2 regions of the Pseudoalteromonas sp. MEBiC 03607 genome follow, and region 1 is predicted to be linked to the other one. Evidence: predicted binding sites of a transcription regulator. Region 1 holds the regulator's gene; the other holds the start of a gene.
What was found. Region 1 encodes ArgR, which controls arginine synthesis, uptake and breakdown. Its sites were predicted from a motif close to ANTGAATANNTATTCANT; they were not measured.
Positions count from the first base shown of each region.

Region 2: the regulator ArgR is predicted to act here: its motif matches at 4,907-4,924, upstream of E5N72_RS14880 (OadG family transporter subunit).

Region 1 is NZ_SRRY01000001.1:3,650,289-3,662,477, forward strand. Features, by position in the region: gene E5N72_RS16590 (DUF3718 domain-containing protein) at 1-251, opposite strand, end outside; gene folA (type 3 dihydrofolate reductase) at 331-822, opposite strand; gene cgtA (Obg family GTPase CgtA) at 890-2,044, opposite strand; gene rpmA (50S ribosomal protein L27) at 2,199-2,456, opposite strand; gene rplU (50S ribosomal protein L21) at 2,473-2,784, opposite strand; gene ispB (octaprenyl diphosphate synthase) at 3,195-4,166, shown strand; gene mdh (malate dehydrogenase) at 4,254-5,189, opposite strand; gene argR (transcriptional regulator ArgR) at 5,416-5,883, shown strand; gene E5N72_RS16630 (Dyp-type peroxidase) at 5,880-6,779, opposite strand; gene E5N72_RS16635 (ABC transporter ATP-binding protein) at 6,841-7,884, opposite strand; gene E5N72_RS16640 (iron ABC transporter permease) at 7,881-9,515, opposite strand; gene E5N72_RS16645 (Fe(3+) ABC transporter substrate-binding protein) at 9,587-10,591, opposite strand; gene E5N72_RS16650 (tRNA-uridine aminocarboxypropyltransferase) at 11,430-12,071, opposite strand.
Region 2 is NZ_SRRY01000001.1:3,271,037-3,283,225, reverse strand. Features, by position in the region: gene alaS (alanine--tRNA ligase) at 1-226, shown strand, start outside; gene E5N72_RS14910 (aspartate kinase) at 233-1,450, shown strand; gene csrA (carbon storage regulator CsrA) at 1,544-1,735, shown strand; gene E5N72_RS14900 (YcxB family protein) at 1,762-2,229, opposite strand; gene E5N72_RS14895 (hypothetical protein) at 2,354-3,277, shown strand; gene E5N72_RS14890 (hypothetical protein) at 4,015-4,206, opposite strand; gene E5N72_RS14885 (DUF1328 family protein) at 4,259-4,432, opposite strand; gene E5N72_RS14880 (OadG family transporter subunit) at 4,965-5,213, shown strand; gene oadA (sodium-extruding oxaloacetate decarboxylase subunit alpha) at 5,229-7,001, shown strand; gene E5N72_RS14870 (sodium ion-translocating decarboxylase subunit beta) at 7,012-8,142, shown strand; gene E5N72_RS20615 (hypothetical protein) at 8,258-8,434, shown strand; gene E5N72_RS14865 (peptidoglycan DD-metalloendopeptidase family protein) at 8,598-9,914, opposite strand; gene tyrS (tyrosine--tRNA ligase) at 10,313-11,512, shown strand; gene ampE (regulatory signaling modulator protein AmpE) at 11,572-12,189, opposite strand, start outside.

The sequences.
Region 1 (12,189 bases):
CCAGTATCAGCAGCACCGCTCTCGATAGCATGACGAAGCATATTATTACCATTACATTTTACAGCGTCAAAAATGTTACGAATTTTAACACGTGAGCTCTTAAGCTTATCACGTAAACGGTTTTTATCATCTGCCGCGATATATTCACAGATAGATACAGCTAATTGGTCATCAGCTTTCGCTGGTGCGGTATACGCAACCGAAGCCGAAACAACTGCCGCCACGAGTAATAAGTTAGATAACTTCATCATATTTTGCCCTTATGCAATACTTTCTTCGTAGAAATATCGGACATTATTATACCAACCAATTAGTTTTACCGCAATAATGTTACGAATTTTTATACAGGGTTACAAAGGTATACGAATAAGGGTTTTTGTTATCAGGCTGATGCTGTTCTTGCTCAGCAACCGTCCAATTAGCAACACTTTCGTAATCTGGAAACTGAGTGTCACCTTCAACTTCAAGATCGATGAACGTTAAATATAATCGCTCAGCCTGAGGTAAAAACTGTTCGTAGATATTTCCGCCACCAATAATCATGACTTCTTCAACATCAGCGACTAATGCCAACGCTGCCTCAGGCGAAGTGACTACCTCAATGCCTTGTGCACTATAATCTGCATTACGAGTAATAATAATGTTTTGACGGCCAGGTAATGGACGACCAATTGATTCAAAAGTTTTACGCCCCATGATCACCGGCTTTGCCATGGTTACTTTTTTAAAGTGTTGCAGATCGGCAGGTAAATGCCATGGCATTTGGTTGTCTTGACCTATTACTCGGTTATTTGCCATAGCAGCAATCATTGAAATTTTCACACTAAACCTTAATACTTTTTTCTTATTAATAAAAAAGGAGCGCATGGCTCCTTTTCAGTTTCAAATTTTATCGTTGGTAGATAACTTCTACATCGTAGTCATCATCGTCCCAGTCGTCATCCCAATCATCATCGTCTTGAGATGTTGCTTTCTGATGGTAAGTATCCCACTTAAATTCAACTTCTTCTTTCTCTTCTTCAGCGAATTTTTCTTTCGGCATACTATCAAGCAGCGCCATGATGTCATGACATAATGCTTGGGTATTTTGCTTATTTGCTGCAGAGATGCGGTAAACATTAGTTTCTTCACCTAGCTCTTGAGCAATCTCATTACATAGCGCTTCGGCTTCATCTTCCGGCAATAAATCAATCTTATTGAAAACTAACCAACGCGGCTTTTCTGCAAGTTTAGGGCTGTATTGGTGCAGCTCGTTAATAATTGCAAAGGCATTATCAACAGGGTTAGTGCCATCAACTGGCATAATATCAATAATGTGTAGTAATACACGACAACGCTCTAAGTGCTTTAAGAAGCGAATACCAAGGCCTGCACCTTCTGAAGCCCCTTCAATAAGACCTGGAATATCAGCAATCACAAATGATTTATTTGCATCAGGACGAACCACGCCTAAGTTAGGAATTAGCGTCGTAAACGGATAATCCGCCACTTTTGGTTTCGCTGCTGAAACACTGCGAATAAACGTTGATTTTCCGGCATTTGGTAAGCCAAGTAAGCCAACATCTGCAAGTAACATTAACTCTAAACGTAGGCTGCGAACTTCACCAGGTGTACCTAGTGTCTTTTGACGTGGTGCACGGTTAGTACTTGATTTAAAACGTGCATTTCCCAAGCCATGGAAACCACCTTTCGCAACTACAATTTTTTGACCATGTTTAGTTAAATCACCTAGTGACTCTTCAGTGTCAACGTCAGTGATACGCGTACCTACAGGTACTTTAAGCGTCAAATCAGCGCCCTTTTTACCTGTCATGTTACGGCTTTGGCCATTTGTGCCGCGCTCTGCTTTATGAAAACGCTCAAATTGATAGTCAATTAAGGTATTTAAGTTTTCATCGGCTTGTAGATAAACGCTGCCGCCATCGCCGCCATCGCCGCCATCAGGACCGCCGTCTGGTACATATTTTTCACGTCGGAAAGATACGACACCGCTGCCGCCATCACCCGCGTCACAACGAATTTCTACTTCATCTACAAACTTCATGATTACTCACTTTAAGATTGGCTTGTTAATAACTCTATTATATACCTAAGCCCTTCTGATTGCAGGCTTAGCTTAGATATATATTTATACGCCTTATTATTTGCCTTAAAACAAAAAACCCCGCAAAGGCGGGGTTTTTCAAATATCGAGATGATTACTCAGCTACGATATTTACGTATTTACGGTTTAAAGGACCTTTCTGTTCGAATTGAACTTTACCATCTGCTTTTGCGAAGATAGTGTGGTCTTTACCGATACCTACGTTTGCGCCAGCGTGGAAACGAGTACCACGTTGACGAACAATGATGCTACCCGCTAGAACTGATTCGCCACCAAAACGCTTAACACCTAGGCGTTTGCTTTCTGAATCGCGACCGTTACGAGTACTACCAGCTGCTTTTTTATGTGCCATTTCTCAGTACCTCTAATTAAGCGCTAATGCCAGTGATTTTAACTTCAGTGAACCATTGACGATGGCCCATTTGCTTACGAGAATGCTTACGACGTCTAAATTTAACAATCTTCACTTTCTCACCGCGACCGTGTGAAACAACCTCAGCTGTTACTTTACCACCGTTTACGAACGGTACACCGATCTCGATTTTCTCACCATCAGCAACTAAAAGTACTGAATCAAATTCAACTGCTGCACCAGTTTCAACGTCTAATTTTTCAAGACGAATTGTTTGACCTTCAGTCACACGGTGCTGTTTACCACCACTTTGGAAAACCGCGTACATAATTAACTCCGTCTGTGCGCCCTCAAATCGACGCAACTAAAATATTCTTCAATAGGGCGCGAAGTTTACGCTAATGCGCAAAAACTAGCAAGCCTCTTTTGCTATAAAATGAATAAAAAATAGCTGCATTGAGAGCAATTCAATATTTTTCCTTATTCTATCCTAAAAACACCGTATGCCAAGCGGTTTTTACGATCTCATGACAATTAAATTAACACGTCAAAAGCGCCGTTAAATAAATGCAAGCATGTTTACTATTCAACCAAACAACTACAATTAACTGTTCAAATTTGATTTAAAATAAAAAACTTTACAGTGTTTTTTTACTGAATCAGCACAAAATATCGAGCAAGTGCTTTTTTTGTTGTACAATCAGCCTCGTATACCCATAAATATTGGCTCGGAGATCAATGGATATAAAAGCTATCCAGACGTTAATCGATCATGAGATGAATGACGTCAATCAACTTATACATGCCCAAATGCGCTCAGATGTCGCATTGGTCAATCAACTCGGTTTATATATAGTAAACAGCGGTGGTAAGCGTGTTCGCCCTATGTTGGCCATTTTAGCAGCAAAAGCTTTAGGCTATGAAGGTAAAGACCACATTACACTGGCCACTATCATCGAATTTATTCACACTGCAACTTTACTGCATGATGATGTTGTTGATGAGTCACATTTACGTCGTGGTACGCCTACAGCAAATGCTGAGTTTGGCAATGCCGCTAGCGTGCTAGTTGGTGATTTTATTTACACACGCTCATTTCAGTTGATGGTTGGTCTTGGTAAAATGCCAATCATGGAAATTTTAGCTGATGCAACGAATGTCATTGCTGAAGGTGAAGTATTACAGCTAATGAACTGTAACGATCCTGACACCACAGAGCAAAGCTATATGCAGGTCATTTACAGCAAAACAGCTAAGTTATTTGAAGCAGCAACAGGCCTTGCAGCAATTATCACTGAACAAGATGATAAAACGCTTGAGGCATTAAACCTTTACGGCATGCATTTAGGAACAGCCTTTCAGCTTGTTGATGATGTGCTTGATTACAACGCCGATGCTGAGCAACTTGGTAAAAACATTGGTGATGATTTAGCCGAAGGTAAACCTACCTTACCGCTTATTTATGCCATGCAAAAAGGCACGCCAGAGCAAATCAAGCTCGTTCGTGAAGCAATTGAACTTGGCAATGGTATGGATCACCTAGACAGCATTCTTGAGGCGTTAGCTGATACCAAAGCACTTGAGTTTACAATGCAAAAGGCAGAGCAAGAGGCTGATAAAGCCATCGCCTGTATTGCATTTTTACCAGAAACGCCATACAAGCAAGCATTAGAGAGCTTGGCACGCATCGCCGTTGCCCGCGATCATTAAACTCTATTTATTCGAGCCATTAAAAAAGCCTGCATATGCAGGCTTTTTTGTTTTAGGTGCTTTAATAGCACCTATCATCTATCGGAATTAACCGTTGATGAAATCAACACCTTCTTGGATGTCTTTATTAAGCGTTTCAAGCATGTCGTTTTTAGCTTGCTCTTCGAAAGCGCTTAATTCACCGTAAGAAAGAATTTCTTCAACACCGTTCTTACCTAAACGTACTGGGTGTGCAAAGTATGCTGCGTCACCGTTTTCAACTGCAACGTATGCGTAATCAACTACTTCTTCACCTTGTAAGCCTTTAACTAAAGACATACAGAAACGTGCTGCTGCTGCACCCATTGAAAGAGTCGCTGAACCGCCACCCGCTTTAGCGTTAACAACTTCAGTACCTGCGTTTTGGATACGTGGAGTTAATGCTGCCACTTCTTCGTCAGTGAAAGTAACACCTTCAACTTGAGATAGAAGAGGAAGGATTGTAGTGCCTGAGTGGCCACCGATCACTGGAACTTTAACGTCAGTAGCGCTTAAACCTTTAAGTTCAGCAACAAATGCTTCTGAACGGATCACGTCAAGTGTTGTGATACCGAATACACGGCCAGCATCGTAAGTACCCGCTTTTTTGAATACTTCAGCAACGATTGGCACAGTGCCGTTTACTGGGTTAGTAATGATACCAACTAACGCTTTAGGACAGTTTTTAACGATGCCTTCAGCTAATGTTTTGATGATACCTGCGTTTACGTTGAAAAGGTCCGCACGGTCCATACCCGGCTTACGCGGCATACCCGCTGGGATAAGAACGATATCACAACCAGCTAAAGCATCGTCTAGGTTATCAGCACCGAAACCTTCAACTTTAACGTCTGTTGGGATGTGAGAAAGATCAACCGCTACACCAGGAACAACAGGGGCAACATCGTATAATGATAATTCAGAACCTGCAGGTAAACTTGTTTTTAATAATAAAGACAATGCTTGGCCGATACCGCCAGCTGCGCCTAAAACAGCAACTTTCATTGGAATTCTCCGTAATTTGAGGTAGGAAATATTTGTGGCCCTAAAGATAATGAAATTAGCGACTAAAAACAAATTTATCCTGCTTATTTCGCGTATAATTTCGACCATAGTTGTAAACTATACTGTAAACACACAGCATTTAGGGCGAGAAATGTAAACTAGTACTGCATAAGTATGCAGAGTTGTGTAGAATTACTTCACGTTTTATGACTACAGATACGGCAACATGCAACCACAAGACAAACAAGAAGCACTAATCAAAGCGTTCAAAGCGCTATTAAAAGAAGAAAACTTCGGCTCACAAGGTGAGATTGTCGAAGCATTAAAAGAGCAAGGCTTCGACAACATAAGCCAAAGTAAAGTCTCTCGCATGTTAAGCAAGTTTGGCGCGGTACGCACCCGTAATGCAAAACAAGAAATGGTGTATTGCTTACCCGCTGAAATGGGAGTACCAACAGCGAAAAGCCCGTTGCGTCAACTCGTTATCGATATTATGCATAACGAAATGATGATTATTATTCGTACCAGCCCAGGTGCAGCACAACTTATCGCGCGCTTACTAGACTCATTAGGTAAAGCTGATGGGGTACTTGGTACAATTGCAGGTGACGACACAATTTTTATCGCTCCTGCAAAGATTTCTGAAATAGATGTCACGCTTGATCGCGTGCGCACTTTATTCGATACAGTTTAAAGCTGCTTCAAAAAGTTTACTGACGGGGCGAAAAACGCCGACCCCATATCGGCTTGAGTAAAATCAAGCCAATGGTCGTAGCAATCGCCCTGCCCCAAGCGACTCTTTAATACCTGCTCAAACGCATCACCTTGCGCGGCACATGACACCATTAAAATACCCTGCTTATGAACATCACCAAACGGCATGCTCTGATTAAGTATCAACGGCTGGCCATTTTCATCTTTTAGTTCACTACGCACTGCATGACTAGTTTCGAGTGCAGGCATAATTAAGGTGTTATCAAGCCGAGTACGCCCCATAATTTGCTCTTGCTCTGATAACGACAAATGTTGCCAAACACTTAAATCGTGCACAAAGCGCTGAACATGAATGTAGCTGCCTTGATCTTCAAAATGCCCCGGTCTGTCTATCAATGCGGTACTGCGTTTTTGTCTACCATGAGGGGTGTCACCCGCATAAATAAAGCCGTTAAAGTCGCGGCCATCTAAAAAACGAAAGTTACGCACTTGCTCCACAAGCTCTACATCTGGCGTAAATAATTTAAGGATCTGTAGGGCAAAAAGATGGTTAACATCTTCACGGTCTGAACGAATTTGTACAAATAAATCAAATGGCTGTGCACTCATAACATGTTCACTATGAGTCACATTAGGAAAGCTTTGTAATTGACTTGGAATAAACTCAGGCAAAATATGCGGCCAATATTGCGCACCAAGCGCAACCACGCACGACAGCATGGCTTCTGAGAACTGATCCGCAAACTCATCTTGAATGACGCTCACGCGTTTTAGCTTTTTACGTAATGACTCGTCATGGCCATCATAAACATTAAAAAACAGGTGCAAACCATGTAAGTTTGCTTCAGCACAAATCCCAGATTGCGCTTGCGCCATAGTGAATCCTTAGCTTCTCGTTATTTGCACCTAGCCAAGAATTCAAGATTGTTAAGCAGTACTAATCATGAAAAAAATTGACTGTGTGCGGCATTATTTTTATTTTTACAGGCTGCTCAACTGCAAACACGCGGTCTTGCTCTGCAGCGACTTCACACTCCTGCCCCGCTATATTCACACGATAAACATAACGTGTGCCTATAAAGCGTCTGTGCAAAATTGTCAGGCTATTTTCATCACTCTGATCAGCTTCACATAACTGAATATAATGAGGCCGTACATAAACTTGCCCTTGTTTGTGAGCACTGTTATTTACTGTGAGTGAATGTATTACACCAAACGCCGTTTCGTATTCAGTTGGCGTTAAGACTTTCGCCGTTAAGTATATGCCTGTACCAAGAAACTCTGCAACCTCCTTTGAGTTAGGTTGGCTAAATAACTGTTCTGATGAGCCTTGTTGGGCTATTTTTCCACCATGCATTACAGCCAAGGTGTCAGCAAACGCAAACGCCTCTTCCTTCGAATGGGTAACAAACACTGCTGATACTTGCTGAGCTTTAATGATACGACGGATGTCGGCAATTAACTCAAAGCGAACCTGCGTATCGATATTAGAAAATGGCTCATCAAGTAATAACAAGCTGGGTTTATAAGCAAGCGCACGAGCAATTGCAACACGCTGTTGTTGACCACCTGATAATTGATGCGGATAACGTTCTGCACAGCCAGTTAACTTAACTAAGCTCAGCATTTCATCCACGCGATCACGCTTTTGCGACTTACTCATATTGGTTAAACCAAATGCAATATTGTCGCTCACCGATAAGTGAGGAAATAACGCGTAATCTTGAAACATCATGCCAATATTACGTTTTTCTGGTGCAACAAAATGCTTGTCGTCATTAACAACAAGCGAATCAATGCTCATAAAACCTTGTGAGGGCTCTATAATTCCGGCAATCGCTTTTAACGTCGTTGTTTTACCGCAACCACTTGCCCCCAGCAGGCAAACGATTTCGTCTTGTTCAACATTCAAGTTAAGCGCATCCAATACCTTAGTGCCATTGTATTGATAAGCTAAATTTTTAATTATCAAATGACTCATGAATGATTTTGCTCCATCGAACGATTAACGAAATACAAAGGAATAAGCCCGACTAACACAATAAACAGGGCCGAGATAGACGCTAACTCTAACTGCTCATCACTAACATATTGAAAAACATGAGTTGCAAGAGTTTCAAAATTAAACGGTCGTAATAACAAGGCCGCGGGTAGCTCTTTCATACATTCAATAAATACCAGAAGCCCAGCGGTTAAAATGCCGCGTTTAAGTAAAGGCAGATGTACTTTATACAAGGTTTGAAATGCACTTTTACCCATAGATTGACTTGCCATATCAAGAGAAGGGCTAATACGTAAAAAGCTGCTTTCAAGGGCGCCATGTGCAATCGCGTAAAAGCGCACAATATACGCAAAAATCATCGCAAATAATGTCCCACTCAGAAGTAAGCCCGGCGATAAACCTATTGGTTCAAGCCATTGATTAAGTGCATCATCAATTTGTGTTAGTGGTAACAATACCGCAATCGCCAGTACCGTACCCGGTAGCGCATAACCCGTACTTGCTAAACGCCCCGGAATAAGTGGATACGCTTGTTTAGCAATACGCTGATAAAACAGTACCAACAAGCTAAGAAGGATTGTCACTAGGCTGACAACAATGGCGACTTTAAAGCTCTGCCAAGCATAATTAAAAAATGCCCCATTCCATGCTTCATCCGCATAAACAATAGCGTATTTAACAAGCACTCCAACTGGCAAGACAAAAGCAAGTACCAGCACAACTGTGCAGACTAAACTTGCAGCCCATGCTGTGCTACCTTTTAAGCGATATAAAGTTGCGCTGTTAATGCTCGACTGGCGTTCATACACAGCTTGATTACGACGACTAAAGCGCTCAACCATAATAGTGAGAAACAAAATAAGCAGCATAATGCCTGATATTTTTGCCGCAGCGGTTAATGAATAATAGCCAAGCCAGGTATCGTAAACAGCGGTCGTTAGTGTGCTCACTGCAAAGTAATTAACAGTGGCAAAATCAGCCATAGCTTCCATACTGATTAACGTAACTCCTGCCACAATTGCCCCTCGACCAAGCGGTAAACTTACCCGTAAAAAGCTTTGTAATGGCGATAACCCCATTAACTGACTAGCTTGCACTAATTTAAAAGATTGCTCTCTTAAGGCCGTTTTAAAAATAAGATAAAGATACGGATACAGCACTAATGCAATCATAATAATTGCACCCGGCAAAGTTCGAATATCAAAAAACCAATAATCATCGGGTGACTGCCAATCAAACCAGTCCCTGAGCGCAATTTGTACAGGCCCAGCATAATCAAGTAAGTCCGTATAAACATAAGCAATGAGATAAGTTGGCATTGCCAAAGGCAGCATCAGTGCCCATTCAAAGTGTTTTCGACCAGGAAATTCACAGTACGCAGTCAACCACGCAAGCGGCAGCGCAATAACACAGCTCAATAACCCAACCCCAGCTATGAGTACAAGGGTATTACGCGTATAATCCCACAGCACAGTATCGAAAAGGTGCTGAAAGACATCCGAACCACCTTGCAGAGATTCAAACAATAAAAAACCTAGTGGCGTAACAAGTAGCAAACCGATTAGCCAAGCCAATACTTGCCAACGCGACAACGAAAACTTCACATGCATAAGTGGATTAATACCAGATAAAATAAAAGCTGTTAAAAAACAGCTTTTATAAAAGACGAGGAAAAACCTCGTTATAAGTCAAACTTTACTTCGTCAATAAGCTTTAACGCAACAGGACGGTATTTACTTATTTCATCAAGAGCAAGACTATCTTCTTTAAACTCACCCCATGACGCAACCATCTCAGACAATGCAACCCCTCGCTTTACTGGGTATTCCATATTGACCGAAGCATACATATTTTGCGCTTTATTGTCGGTCATATACTCAATCAGTTTCAAGGCATTTTCCGGATTTTTAGCGTATCGCGTCATAACAACACCCGAAACATTAATATGTGAGCCACGATTGGTTTGGTTTGGAAAGTTAATATTAACCGCTTCAGCCCATGACTTTTGCTGCTCATCTTGCATCATTTTACCAAAATAGTAGCTGTTGCCTAATGCCAGATCACATAATCCTTCTTTCACAGCTTTGACTTGCGCTCTGTCGTTACCTTGTGGCTTACGTGCTAAATTGGCTTTAACGCCCTCTAACCATTGTTTAGTTTTTGCTTCGCCATGATGCGCAACCATAGAAGCAACTAAACCTAAATTGTATGGATGCTTACCTGAGCGAGTACAGATTTTGCCTTTATATTTGGGATCAGCCAAGTCTTCATAACTTAAATCAGCGAGTGCGCCAACACGCTCTTTTGAAGAGTAAACATTACGAACTCGTTTCGTTAAAGCGATCCATTGGCCATCAGCATCACGAAATGTGCTAGGAACATTTGCATCTATAACATCGCTTTTTATTGATTGAGTTAAGCCAAGATCTTCTAATTGAATAAGTGCGCTAAAGTTTGAAGTAAGCACCAAATCAGCTTTGCTGTGCTTACCTTCACGTTTCACACGTTCAATTAAGCCTTTTTTCGCAAACACCACATTGGTTTTAATACCAGTTTGCTTGGTGAAGTCATCTAAAATTGGCTGAATTAAGAATGGTTGACGAAACGAATAAATATTAACCACATCGGCAGAAAGTGCTGACGTACTCATTAAAGTAGTCAAAATCAGTAAGGCTGTTTTTTTCATTGTTGGCACCTAAATAATAACAATTATCAAAATATTTTACCTATACTCTGCTAAAAGTGCACCCGTTTATATTCCCCCTATAAGTTTACGTACTGCCATTTGAGAACTTACTTGTAAGATATATCTCACCTAAATGGCAGTTATTGAGTAAAAAAACTCGAAAAACGGTCCCTAAAAAAGCTTAAAACATTGATAAATAGTGATTTATTATTAATTACAATAATGTAACCGTTATTTTAATTGCGATTTTGACCTATTCGATGCTCACTAATTCCCTATACTTAAATACAACAACTAAGCAAGAAGCTTAATGAGTAAACGGATATGGAAGTATTACTCATAAAACCGCGGAATAAGGTTCATTAGGATAAAAAGGAACTAAGGACAGGCTCAGGAAGAGTATCGCAATGGAATGACACACTAAGGACAACATCAGGATGATGTGAAATGGCATAACAACAGGACGTTGTTATACAGGATGTTTCAAAAGTGGATTAAAGGACAGGCCGAAAGGTATCGCAATGGAATTGCTAACATATGGATAGTGTCAGGACGACGCGTAAAGGATAGGTAAAGAAATTACCCGCATGGATGTAAAGGAGTGACAAGGAAACAAGGCTGGAAAGCCTTACATTGCATAGAACCAAAAAGTAAAGTGCAATCGCATGGATAGGCAAAGTTTAGGGAGTTGATTAGATTCAATTGCAGGATGCAAAAAATTAAGAAGATTCCGCAAGCGCGACTAGCAATAGTTCGCGCTTTTCTTTTGCCTGAAAATAGTTATTCCAATCCGCAACAATACTTAATCATTTTGAGGGATTAATTAAGCAAATTAGTATTACTCTGGGCGTCCTTTATTTCGCTTTCCTAGTAAATATGCATCCCTAAACTTTATAAAGTGCGTTTCGAGCTTTTGTGTAGCATCTACTTCACCAGCAAGCGCAAGCACCATTATCGCGACCTCAGCTGTACCTAGTTGATGCTCATGTGGAGCAACTCGTAAACGATAATCTGAAAGCTTTTCTGGGGTAATAGACAATACAGGTAAGTTATCTAAATAAGGGCTTTTGCGAATCATCTTTTTTGCTTCACGCCAAGTACCATCTAAAAAGATAAACAATGGGCGCTTACCTTGCTGTGGCGATACTTCATCGATTACTCGCGTTTCATCTTCAACATCACTCGCCGGAAAAATCACCATTGGCTGATATTGTGGGTCTTGTAATAAGGCTAATAATGCGTGATCAGGTTCTGTTCTGTCCCACTTAAAGGCATAGTTTTCAGGAATAATTTCAGCAATCAAACGCCCTGTATTCGATGGTTTAAAGCTTTCATTATGATACATCAGTAAACACACTGCGGCATTACACTGCGCTTGTTCAACACCTTCACAAATGCAATAGTTTTCAGCTAATAAACAACGCTCACAACGAGTAAGCTTTGCACCTCGTGCTTTAAATTCGCGCCTTGATTCGCTCATTTGCTGTGCGCGAAGCGCTAAAACTGCGTTATTAAAAATATTAGCCACTGTGATTACCGAAAAATTAAACGGCGCATATTGTAGCTAAAATTAATGGTAATAGAAATCTACCATCTAA
Region 2 (12,189 bases), 380 kb from region 1:
TATTGCCCTTGGCGTAGCTAATGGCGATAAAGTAAGCCTAATTGCAGGTGTAACTAAAGACCTAACAGGTAAAGTGAAAGCCGGTGAGCTTGTAAATCACATGGCTGCACAAGTAGGCGGTAAGGGCGGTGGTCGTCCTGATATGGCACAAGCTGGTGGTACTCAGCCAGAGAACCTAGCTACAGCCTTAGAAAGTGTAACTGGTTGGTTATCTGAGCGTTCTTAACCACTAGTGGCACTTATCGTCCAAAAATTCGGTGGCACCTCAGTTGGCTCAATCGAGCGAATTGAGGCCGTCGCCGACCTTGTTGTAAAAACCAAGCAGCAAGGCCATCAAGTTGTGGTGGTGCTCTCGGCTATGTCGGGAGAAACTAACCGTCTTATTCAACTCGCTAAACAAATCGATTCTCGACCAAGCGCCCGTGAGCTTGATGTACTGCTTACCACAGGTGAGCAAGTGTCTGTTTCTTTACTGGCAATGGCTATTATTAAACGTGGCCACTCAGCGGTAAGTTTGCTGGCTGATCAGGTCAACATTCGCACCGACAATATGTTTGGTAAAGCGCGTATTGAAGAGGTTGCAGCGACTCGTTTAAAGCATGAGCTTGAGCACAACCGTATTGCTATAATCGCAGGCTTTCAGGGCCGAGATATCGAAGGTAATATCACCACACTTGGCCGAGGTGGTACTGATACTTCAGCAGTTGAGATTGCGGGGGCGATTAATGCTGACGAATGTCAGATCTATACCGATGTTGATGGCGTATATACAACTGATCCGCGTATTGAACCAAATGCTCGTCGAATGAGCCATGTTACTTTCGAAGAAATGCTCGAAATGGCGAGTTTAGGTGCTAAGGTATTGCATATTCGTAGTGTAGAAGCGGCAGGAAAATACAATATACCGCTCAGAGTACTATCGAGTTTTAACCCAGATCAAGGGACCTTGATCAGTTTTGAGGAACCGGAAGTGCAAGCAAATATTGTGTCAGGTATTGCTTTCAATCGTGATGAAAGTTTGATTTATATCAATCAAATGCAATATGGGATTGAAAACCTGGCTAAAATTACGAAACTTTTTGCAGAGTTTGGTATCGAAATTGATATGATTAATCAAGTTAATCATAACTTTGAAAAAATAGACTATGCTTTTACTGTGCACACCAATGATTATGAACAAGCATTGGAAGTTTTAACCTTAAATCAGGCTGCGCTTGGCGCAGATTCTATTAAAGGAATAAGCAATGTTGCTAAGGTGTCAGCAGTAGGAGTGGGGATGAAGTCACACTCTGGAGTAGCAAGTTTATTTTTTAATGCGCTTGCCGAAGAAAACATCAAAGTCATTTTGGTGTCGACATCTGAAATTAAGATTTCAGTTCTAATAGACGAAAAATATTTAGAGCTGGCAGTACGTGCGCTGCACAAAGTTTTTTTAACTGAAAATGAATAAGATTTAGAGTTTTTACTTACTTTTAAGTCTAGATTTCATTAGAATGTTTTTGACGCGGAATCTTTTAATTTTTTGGAATATGGGAGCAAGAGAATGCTAATACTAACTCGTAGAGTAGGTGAAACCCTTATGATCGGTGACGAAGTTACAGTTACTGTTCTTGGTGTTAAAGGAAATCAAGTTCGCATTGGTGTTAATGCGCCTAAAGATGTATCAGTACATCGTGAAGAAATCTACATGCGCATCCAAGCAGAGAAATCTAACCCAAATCCGGGCAACGTTTAATCAGCGAAAGATATTTTAAGAGCCACTCATTGAGTGGCTCTTTTATTTAGTTCTGCAACAATCTCTTCATTTAGCGCTTTTTTAGACAGGTATTGCATACCTCGACTAGCTTTCAAAATATAGCCTCGCTCAGTCTCAATTATGTCTGTGATTTGTTGCCATGTTAGTTGATAGTGTTTATAGGGATTTTCGGCTTTAACACCTTCATCATCAAACACGATAGTTACTTCACTACCTGAAGCACGACTCATCATTTGTCTGGCCACCCACCATGGACGTTTATAATAAAACGATAAGCACTCCACTACCGCAAGCATTATCATAAAACTACCTAAATAATGGTTTTCTAACTGGTAAAAGGCAAGTAGGCCTAATGTTATGAGCAATGCTAACAGAGGATATTTAGGTTTAGCCTGAGATGAGTAGGGTAAAGACTCATCAAAGCACTCGTAGTAATACGGTTTATCTAATGTGTAAGTTGTAGTTAATGTCATTCGTGGACTCACTTAATTTGCTGATAGCAGTTTAACATTGATAAAAAAAATCTGCCGCAGTTGGTTTTCATTTAGTTGTCATTGTGAGAGCTTAAGGTATGTGTATTTTAAAGGTGTAAGCTATATGTTTGTTAGTTCAATGTCGTTAGCACTTGCAATGACTACAAATACTTTTTTGGTTATGGGCGATATGCCATACACCCCGATAGATGAAATTAATCTCGCAGAAGGCGGAAAAATTGCCAAGGCAATCGCAGCGACACCTCATGAATTTTTGATGCACTTGGGCGATATGAAATCGGGCTCACTTGCATGCACGAATAAGCTTTTGCAAACTAACAAGGCGTTACTAACATCGTTGACCGAAAAACCTTTTATTTATACCCCAGGTGATAATGAATGGACCGATTGCGACCGAGAAAAGCTATCTGTGCGTTTTGATGAGCTTGAGCGGCTAAGTTTTATCAAACGCTTAATGTTCGACGATGCCTATACACAAAAAGCAAAGCGGCTACAGGGTTATGCGACACAAGCTGAGTTGCCAGAAAATGCCCGGTGGCAATTTAATGGCATTGAGTTTCGTACCTTGCATATCTCGGGCACCTTTAATGGTCGCTCGCAAATCTTAAAAAGTGATAAAAACGCAGCACTGGATGCCGCCGATATGCGTGATAAATACAATCTCGTTTGGCTAAAGCAAGCACATGTTCATCAGGATGCTAAGGCCTATGTGTTTGGCTTTCAGGCAGATATTTACCACCCAACCAGTAAATCCGCTTGCAGTGAGTCACAGCGCGCCGATTGTGATGCCTTTAAAGTATACCGAGATGCCATCAGCGATTTTGCAAAGCATACCAATAAGCCAGTGCTCGTGATGCATGGTGATACAGGGCCATACTGTACACAACAGTTAGCGAGTAACTTAACGCGCTTAAATGTCCCCGGTGATTTTGCCGTAAGTGATGTCGCAAAAGTGAGTTTTATCGACGGTCAGTGGCACATAGCGAGTGTAACGACAAACGTGCTCCTCACTAAGGAATGTGAGTGATAACGTTGGGTAGAACGGAGACGCACTCAGAGCCATCAGCTTTCAGCCGTCAGCTATCAGATTAAAACCCAATAAGTTAGCGAGTTTGAGGCTCACGTAGGCGTGAAATTTATTTCGCGCGATGTTTCTTAAATCTACGTGTAAGTCGTAGGTCGGGCTTCAGCCCGTCACTATATCAGTGATTAAGCATGTGTCGCCATAATTGACGACCAATATGACATAGGTTAGAACGGAGTGAAACCCAACAAGTTAGCGGGTTTTTATGGGAAAGAGTAAAGTTGCTAACTTGAGGCTCGCGTAGGCGTGAAATTTATTTCGCGTGATTTTCTCAATTAATGCGGCTGTAAGTCGGGCTTTAGCCCGTTATGTATGAGTGATAAAACATGTGTCGCCATAATTGACGACCTACGTGACGTAGGTTAGAGCGGAGTGAAACCCAACAAGTTAGCGAGTTTCTATGGGAAAGAGTAAAGTTGCTAACTTGAGGCTCGCGTAGGCGTGAAATTTATTTCGCGCGATTTTCTCAATTAATGCAGCTGTAAGTCGGGCTTTAGCCCGTTATGTATGAGTGATAAAACATGTGTCGCCATAAATGACGACCAATATGCCATAGGTTAGAACGGAGTGAAACCCAACAAGTTAGTAAGCTTCTTGACACAAGCAGTAGGCAACCTAAAGTTGCTAACTTACAAACACAAAAAAGCGGCACTAGGCCGCTTTTTTCGTAAGGGGTGATATTAGCAGTTAGTTTCTTCTGCTTTAACACCTTCTTTAACTTCTTCACATGCATCTTCAACTGCATTTTGTGTATCAGTGATTGCTTCATCTATACGCTCACCGGCTTCCTCTGCTGAATTGTCTTCACAACCCATAATGAATAAACCTGAAAATAGGGCGATAGTAGCGGCTTTTAAAGTTGAATTTTTCATAACTAAATTCCTTGTAAATTAAATATTAGGGTTAATTAAATTTTAACTTGCTTTACTTAGGTACGTTGCCTCTAAGAGCACCTGACACTAACGAAATAACAAGCAATACTAAAAAAATGAAAAAGATAATCTTAGCAATGCCTGCTGCGGCTCCAGCAATACCGCCAAAACCTAACACTGCAGCGATTAATGCAATAACTAAAAAAGTAATGGTCCAGCGTAACATAGTGGTCTCCTTGCCTAATTAATTTTTCAAATGGTCGAGTTGAATAAAGCGAGTTTTATGCCAAACATTATTATCATTATATTTCAGTCACTTAGCGGTTTTTGTGGGCGGGGCATGGTTATTCTTTTGGTAACTTTTACGATCAAGCGTGTAACTTATTCATAGTGATATTTTTTCATATTAATTAAATTCATTTTATATTTAGTTTTGTCTTTATTGGTAAGACCAATTTCACGCTTTGTCATGAGTTGTTACTGTAACACCTTGTTAAGCAGGGTTTTTGAACAGAACTTGCTTTTCGTCGGTTTGTTTTAATATAACTGATGGCTATATTCATTATTTTTATCATCTATAACGTAAGGTTAATTGCTGAAATAGTATGGTGTTAATTAGTTGTGCTCTATGTTATTTTGAGTTTAATTGGTTTTACCAATTTACAATAGGCTATACAAATTATTTTTGTTTGTTATTATTGCTGAATAAATATTTAACAAAAATGATTTTTTATTTTTAATCATCGAAGGGGAGTTGTATGGATATTGGTGAATTGCTCACAACTGCAGGCAGCTTAATGGTAACAGGCATGGTTGGCGTGTTTGTTTTTCTGAGCATTTTAATATCTGCGGTTATTTTAATGTCGAAAGTTGTAAGCCGATTCGATGATCCTACAAGTGTAGAGCCAACACGAACAGCAAAAATTCAACCTCAACAGGGTGTGCCTCAGGCACATATTGCCGCGATCAGCGCTGCAATTGCACAATTTCGAAATAAACAAAAATAATGGGGCAGCTTAAACATGGCTAAATTAAAACTTACAGAATTAGTATTGCGTGACGCTCATCAGTCTTTATTGGCCACGCGTATGCGCTTAGACGACATGCTACCCATGGCTGAAAAACTTGATAGTGCAGGTTATTGGTCTATTGAATCATGGGGTGGAGCAACCTTTGACTCATGTATCCGTTATTTAGGTGAAGATCCTTGGCAACGTATTCGCGAATTAAAAGCGGCAATGCCAAATACTAAACAGCAAATGCTATTGCGCGGACAAAACCTTTTAGGCTACCGCCATTATGCGGACGATGTTGTCGAAAAGTTTGTAGAACGAGCCCATAAAAATGGTGTAGATGTGTTCCGAATTTTCGATGCTATGAACGATGTACGTAATCTTGAAACTGCAATTAAAGCAGCGGTTAAAGTAGGCGCACACGCTCAAGGTACTATTTCTTACACCGTAAGCCCAGTACACACACTTGATATGTGGCTTAAACTTGCGAAACAGCTCGAAGAACTAGGCTGTCATTCTATTTGTATTAAAGATATGGCTGGTTTATTGAAGCCATATGATTGTGAGCAGTTAATCAAAGGTTTAAAAGAAACCGTATCTATTCCTATCGCGATGCAATGTCACGCGACGACAGGATTAAGTACTGCAACTTACCAAAAAGCTATAGATGCAGGTATCGATATGCTTGATACCGCAATTTCGTCTATGAGTATGACTTATGGTCATAGCGCCACAGAAACAATCGTGTCGATTGTTGAAGGCACAGAGCGAGATACCGGCCTAGATTTAAACCAACTAGAAGAAATTGCCGCTTACTTCCGTGATGTTCGTAAAAAATATGCTGCTTTTGAAGGTAGCCTAAAAGGTGTTGATGGCCGTATCTTATTAGCACAAGTGCCAGGTGGTATGTTAACTAACATGGAAAACCAGCTTAAAGAGCAAGGTGCTGCCGATAAGCTTGATCAAGTATTACTTGAGATCCCACGTGTTCGTGAAGACTTAGGCTATATTCCACTGGTTACTCCAACCTCTCAAATTGTCGGTACGCAAGCGGTACTTAATGTATTGACTGGTGAGCGCTATAAAACGATTACCAAAGAAACCGCAGGTGTACTTAAAGGTGAGTACGGTGCAACGCCGGCTCCTATGAATAAAGAGCTACAAGAACGTGTTTTAGATGGCGCAGAAGCAATTACTTGTCGTCCTGCTGATAAACTTGAACCTGAACTTGAGAAGCTAGAAGCTGAATTATTAAAAGAAGCTAAAGAGCAAGGTTTAGAGCTTGCTGATGATGTGATTGATGATGTGCTCACCTATGCATTATTTCCACAAATTGGTCTTAAGTTTATTAAAAACCGAAATAATCCTGATGCATTTGAAGCTATTCCTACAGGTGAAGTTGCTAAGCCAGAAAGCAAACCAGCTGCTGCAAACTCAGTAAAAGCTGAGCAATACAGCGTTAAAGTTGATGGCAAAGTTTACGATGTCGTTGTAGCACAAGGTGGTGAGCTTAAAGAGGTGACTTTAAAAGACAGTGAGTTAATTCCTCAGTCTGCTTCAGCGTCTGCTGGCGAAACTTTAAACGCGCCATTGGCGGGTAATATTTTCAAAGTGAAAGTAAAGCCAGGCCAAACAGTAAACCAAGGTGATGTAGTTATCATTATGGAAGCGATGAAAATGGAAACTGAAATTCGCGCTGCACATACCGGCACGGTTGCTGAAGTTTTAGTTGCCGAAGGTGATTCTGTTGCCACTGGCGATGCATTAATCGCGCTGGCGTAGGAGACAGAGAATGGATGGTCTTTTAAATCTCTGGCATGCAACAGGTATCGCTAACTTTACCTTTCCTGCCTTGATCATGATTGCGGTTGGTTGCTTATTGTTATATCTAGCAATTGCTCGTAATTTTGAACCCTTGCTATTGTTACCAATAGGCTTTGGGGCGATCTTAACGAATATTCCTGCTGCAGGCTTATCTGAACCGGGTGGACTGCTTTATTATGTGTATCACATAGGGATTGATTCTGGGGTGTTTCCACTTCTGATCTTCATGGGGGTTGGCGCGCTGACAGACTTTAGTGCCTTGATAGCAAATCCGCGTATGTTGTTGCTAGGCGCGGCTGCGCAGTTTGGTATTTTCGCTACTTTATTTGGTGCAATTCTACTTAACTTTATTCCGGGCTTTGAATTTACGCTACAAGATGCATCGGCAATTGCCATTATTGGTGGTGCGGATGGTCCAACGGCTATTTTCTTAGCATCTAAATTGGCACCAGACTTACTTGGGGCTATCGCAGTAGCGGCTTATTCATATATGGCACTAGTGCCAATTATTCAGCCGCCAATTATGCGTGCACTAACAACGCAAGCAGAGCGCGAAATTCAAATGCCACAACTTCGTACTGTATCGAAAAAAGAGAAGATTATTTTTCCTTTAATGGTGCTTAGTTTAACTATCTTGTTTTTACCAGCTGCAACACCGCTTGTAGGTATGTTCTGCTTAGGTAACTTGATGCGCGAATCGGGTGTGGTCGATCGTTTAAGTAACAGTGCACAAAATGAAATCATCAACATTACCACGATTTTCTTAGGCTTAGCGGTAGGTTCAAAGCTTGCTGCTGATAAGTTCTTAACTGTAGAAACTATCGGTATTTTGGTGTTAGGTGCATTAGCGTTTGCGATTGGCACAGCTTCAGGGGTGTTTATGGCAAAAGGTCTTAATAAGATCTCTAAATCGCCAATAAACCCATTAGTAGGCGCTGCAGGTGTTTCTGCGGTACCAATGGCAGCACGTGTGGTGAATAAAGTAGGTCTTGAAAGCAATCCGCATAACTTCTTATTAATGCATGCTATGGGACCAAACGTTGCAGGGGTATTAGGAAGTGCCGTTGCAGCAGGTATTTTGTTAGCGATTGTTGGCTAAGTCGATTTACTTCCAACCGACTGGCGCAGTAATTTTACTGCGCTTTTTTTTGCCTATAGACTAGGGTCACCCTAAAGAAATTGTAGTTAAATGATAGTTGTGTAAGGAAGCCACCATGAATATCTTTATTATCTTACTATGCCTTTTTGTTGCCTTGGTTATTCTAATACCGCTACTTGAAAAGTATCAGTCTAAAATGGGGCTTGATGGCGCTACAAAATACGCAAAGTACATTTGGCCACTGGTGATGATTTCGCTAATTATTCAACTTATTTATGTTTTATTAAGGTAATAATAGCTTCTGTGTTGTGTTTTATTTCAGGCATGAATCGCGCCTGCGCAAGCTCATACTTGCTTTCAATTATTGAAGAGAATAAAGGTCATTAAGGCTGATTTTGTGGCAGGCACTAAAAAGCCGCTTCATCATTGAAGCGGCTTTTTTAATGTTTACTCAATTACTTATTTAACGCTAATTGTAACTCACGGTTACGTTGTAATTGCGCTAAGAAGTTATCAGCAATCGGTTTAAACTTAGCTAGCTCATCACGCGGTAAAGGCTCTGATTTAGGTAGTTTGACCGTTTTCGGATTACGGTGTACACCGTTTACTAAGAATTCATAGTGTAAGTGTGGGCCAGTTACACGGCCAGTCGCACCAACCGTACCAATTTTTTGACCCTGCTTCACTTTTTGACCTGTTTTTACCAGACGTTTGTTCAAGTGAAGGTATTTAGTTACATATTGAGTACCGTGGCTAATAAATACGTAGTTACCATTGTATTTGCTGTAACCCGCTTTAATCACTTTACCATTACCCGATGAAACTACCGGTGTACCTGTGCGAGCAGCATAATCAATACCATTATGCGGCTTAACAGTTTTAGTTACAGGGTGTAAACGGCGAGGGTTGAAGCTTGAGCTAATATACTTAAAGTTAACAGGCGCGCGTAAGAAAGCTTTTTTCATACTACGGCCTTCAGGCGTATAGAAGTTACCATCAGTATGGCGAATCGCTGTATAACGTTCACCTTGGTTTATGAATTCTGCTGCAATGATTTTGCCATCACCAATGTATTCACCATCAACATAGTGGGTTTCGTAGATTAGACCGAATTGGTCACCCTTACGAATATCATTTGCAAAGTCGACATCCCAACCAAAAATATCGGCAAAGTTCATTATTTGACGCTCGCTTAAACCAGCGGCAATACCCGATGTCCAGAAGCTGTTGCTGATTTCACCACCGGCAGACTTGCTGAGAGTTTCAATTTCTTTGCTGTCGATTGATGTATCGTAGTTACCTTCGTCATTTAATGTAACGTATAAGGTATCTGTTTTTGAAATTACATAACGAAGCTGCGCTAATGAGCCATCTTCGGCGGTTGCAAAACTTAAAATTTCACCCGGATGAATTTTTGTTAACTTGCGCGTTTCAGCGTTTGTGTTAACTAGTTTGTGCAGAGTTTGCGCTGAGAAGCCCGCGCGCTTAAAAATAAGAGCTAAATTATCGCCATTGCGAACTTCATGATCAACAAGCTCATATTCTGGAAGTTTTGCTGCTGCTTGCTCCGAATTTAGTTCAGTTAGTTTTTCGTTATCATCAACTTTAACTTGTAATTCGTAGCGTTTACCAATTTCAAGTGCGTTTGCACTGTTATCCTTTGAGGCGGTGGCTTTTTCAGAAGGCAAAAGTGCCAAGCCGGCAATAGCAGAAACCAAACCTAGAATGAGCAGTTTGTGTTTTTTGGGGAGTTTGTGCACTACATGAACCATAACGTGCCTTTTCTGCTGTCAAGAAAATTAATTACTAATATTGCAGGATATACCTAAAATAGCGCAAATACCAGTGTTTTGTAGATTTAAACTGGCGCTAATTTGCGCTAGAATTGGCCTGCGCGTTAAACTTTTTTGGTTGAATTTGCAGCATGTGTCGTCAGTTAAACTAATTTGCTGTTAGTTAACTAAAGTACCTTCAATAAAATGCAATAACGCGGTATAAAGAACAATCATGCGCGCTGCCTGCAGGGCTGTTTCTTAAACTATTTAAGTTAGGCTTTTTTTAGTGTCACTCTTTTGATGCTAACTAGCTAAATTTTAAAGTTTTTAGCTCTATAATTATAACCCTGACAGGCCACCACGCCCCGGTAGCTGAATTTTTGGAGTAATACACAGTGGATTTACAAACCGCTCTAGCTGAGATAAAACGCGGTGCAGAAGAGATATTAATTGAAGACGAATTAGTTGAAAAACTAAAGTCAGGTAAGAAACTTAAGATCAAAGCGGGTTTCGATCCAACTGCGCCTGATCTGCATTTAGGTCATACAGTTCTTATCAACAAAATGAAAACCTTCCAAGACCTAGGTCACGAAGTGATTTTCTTAATCGGTGATTTCACCGGTATGATTGGTGATCCAACGGGTAAAAACGTAACACGTAAACCGTTAACTCGTGAAGATGTTTTAGCCAACGCTGAAACATATAAAGAGCAAGTATTTAAGATCCTCGATCCTGCTAAAACAACTGTTGCATTTAACTCTACTTGGATGGAGAACTTAGGTGCGGCAGGTATGATTAAACTGGCTGCGCGTCAAACAGTAGCACGTATGCTAGAACGTGATGACTTTAAAAAGCGTTATGCCAATGGTCAATCAATTGCTATCCACGAATTTTTATATCCACTGGTACAAGGTTGGGACTCAGTTGCATTAGAAGCTGACGTTGAGCTTGGCGGTACAGACCAACGCTTTAACTTACTAATGGGTCGTGAACTACAAAAAGACGAAGGCCAAAAGCCACAAACAGTGCTTATGATGCCACTGCTTGAAGGTACCGATGGCGTTCAAAAGATGTCTAAGTCATTAGGTAACTATATTGGTATTACTGATGAGCCGAACGATATGTTTGGTAAAGTGATGTCTATTAGCGATGAGCTAATGTGGCGTTACTATGACTTATTAAGTGCATTATCAATCGAAGAAATTGCAGCTCTTAAGCAGCGTGTTGCTGATGGTGCAAACCCGCGCGACATCAAGATTGAATTAGCAAAAGAACTGATTGCACGTTTCCACAGTGAAGAAGCAGCCGAAGGTGCTCATCAAGATTTCATCAAGCGTTTCCAAAAGAATGCATTACCAGATGAGATCCCTGAAGTGACAGTTACTATCGCTGAAGACACAGTGTTTATCACTAACTTACTAAAAGAAGCTAATCTTGTTGCAAGTACCTCAGAAGCGATGCGTATGATCAAGCAAGGTGCAGTTAAATTAAATGGTGAAGAAAAAGTAACGGATACTAAGCTTGAAGTTGCAAAAGGCACAACTCAGATTTACCAAGTAGGTAAGCGTAAGTTTGCTAAAATCACCTTAGCTTAATCAAGCTAATAGAAATAAAAAAACCAGCTACGGCTGGTTTTTTTGTGCTTATATTTTGATTAGTTTGTGAATAGGCTAATTACTTCAATCCCGACTATCAGTAGTAACCAAAATGCTTTCGCTTGGTTTAAACGATTCACTAAAGCGGCAATATCATCAGAATTTGGTAAACGGTCGGTACCTACACGCATCTTATTAAATCGCTCTTCTTGGTATAGCGCCGGACCGCCTAATTGCACTTGTAATGCCGCAGAGGTCACACTTAATAGCCAGCCTGTATTAGTTTGATAAAAGTGTCTTCCATAGTGCTTAATATAATGAATACTCTGCTTGCTGGCATTGCTTGCAGCAATCGTTAAAGCCAATAATCGAATGGGTAACCACTCTAATACAAACAGTAGTTTAGCTATGGTAGTTAAAAACGGGTTATTTGGCTTACGATTCTTACGCCATGCTTGATGTATTAAAGTGAGTAAGCGATAAACCAAAGCAAAGATAGCGCCGCCAATTATATAAAAGAAAATAACGGCAAAATAATGCCGCGCACTTTGCAGCACCAGTGACTCCATGGTGGCTTTACAAATTCCAGGAGCCGATAAACGTGAAACATCACGAGCAACAAGGCTTGTAAGTAGCTCTCTTGCTGTCGCTTTTTGATTTAGCTTAACTAATCTTGC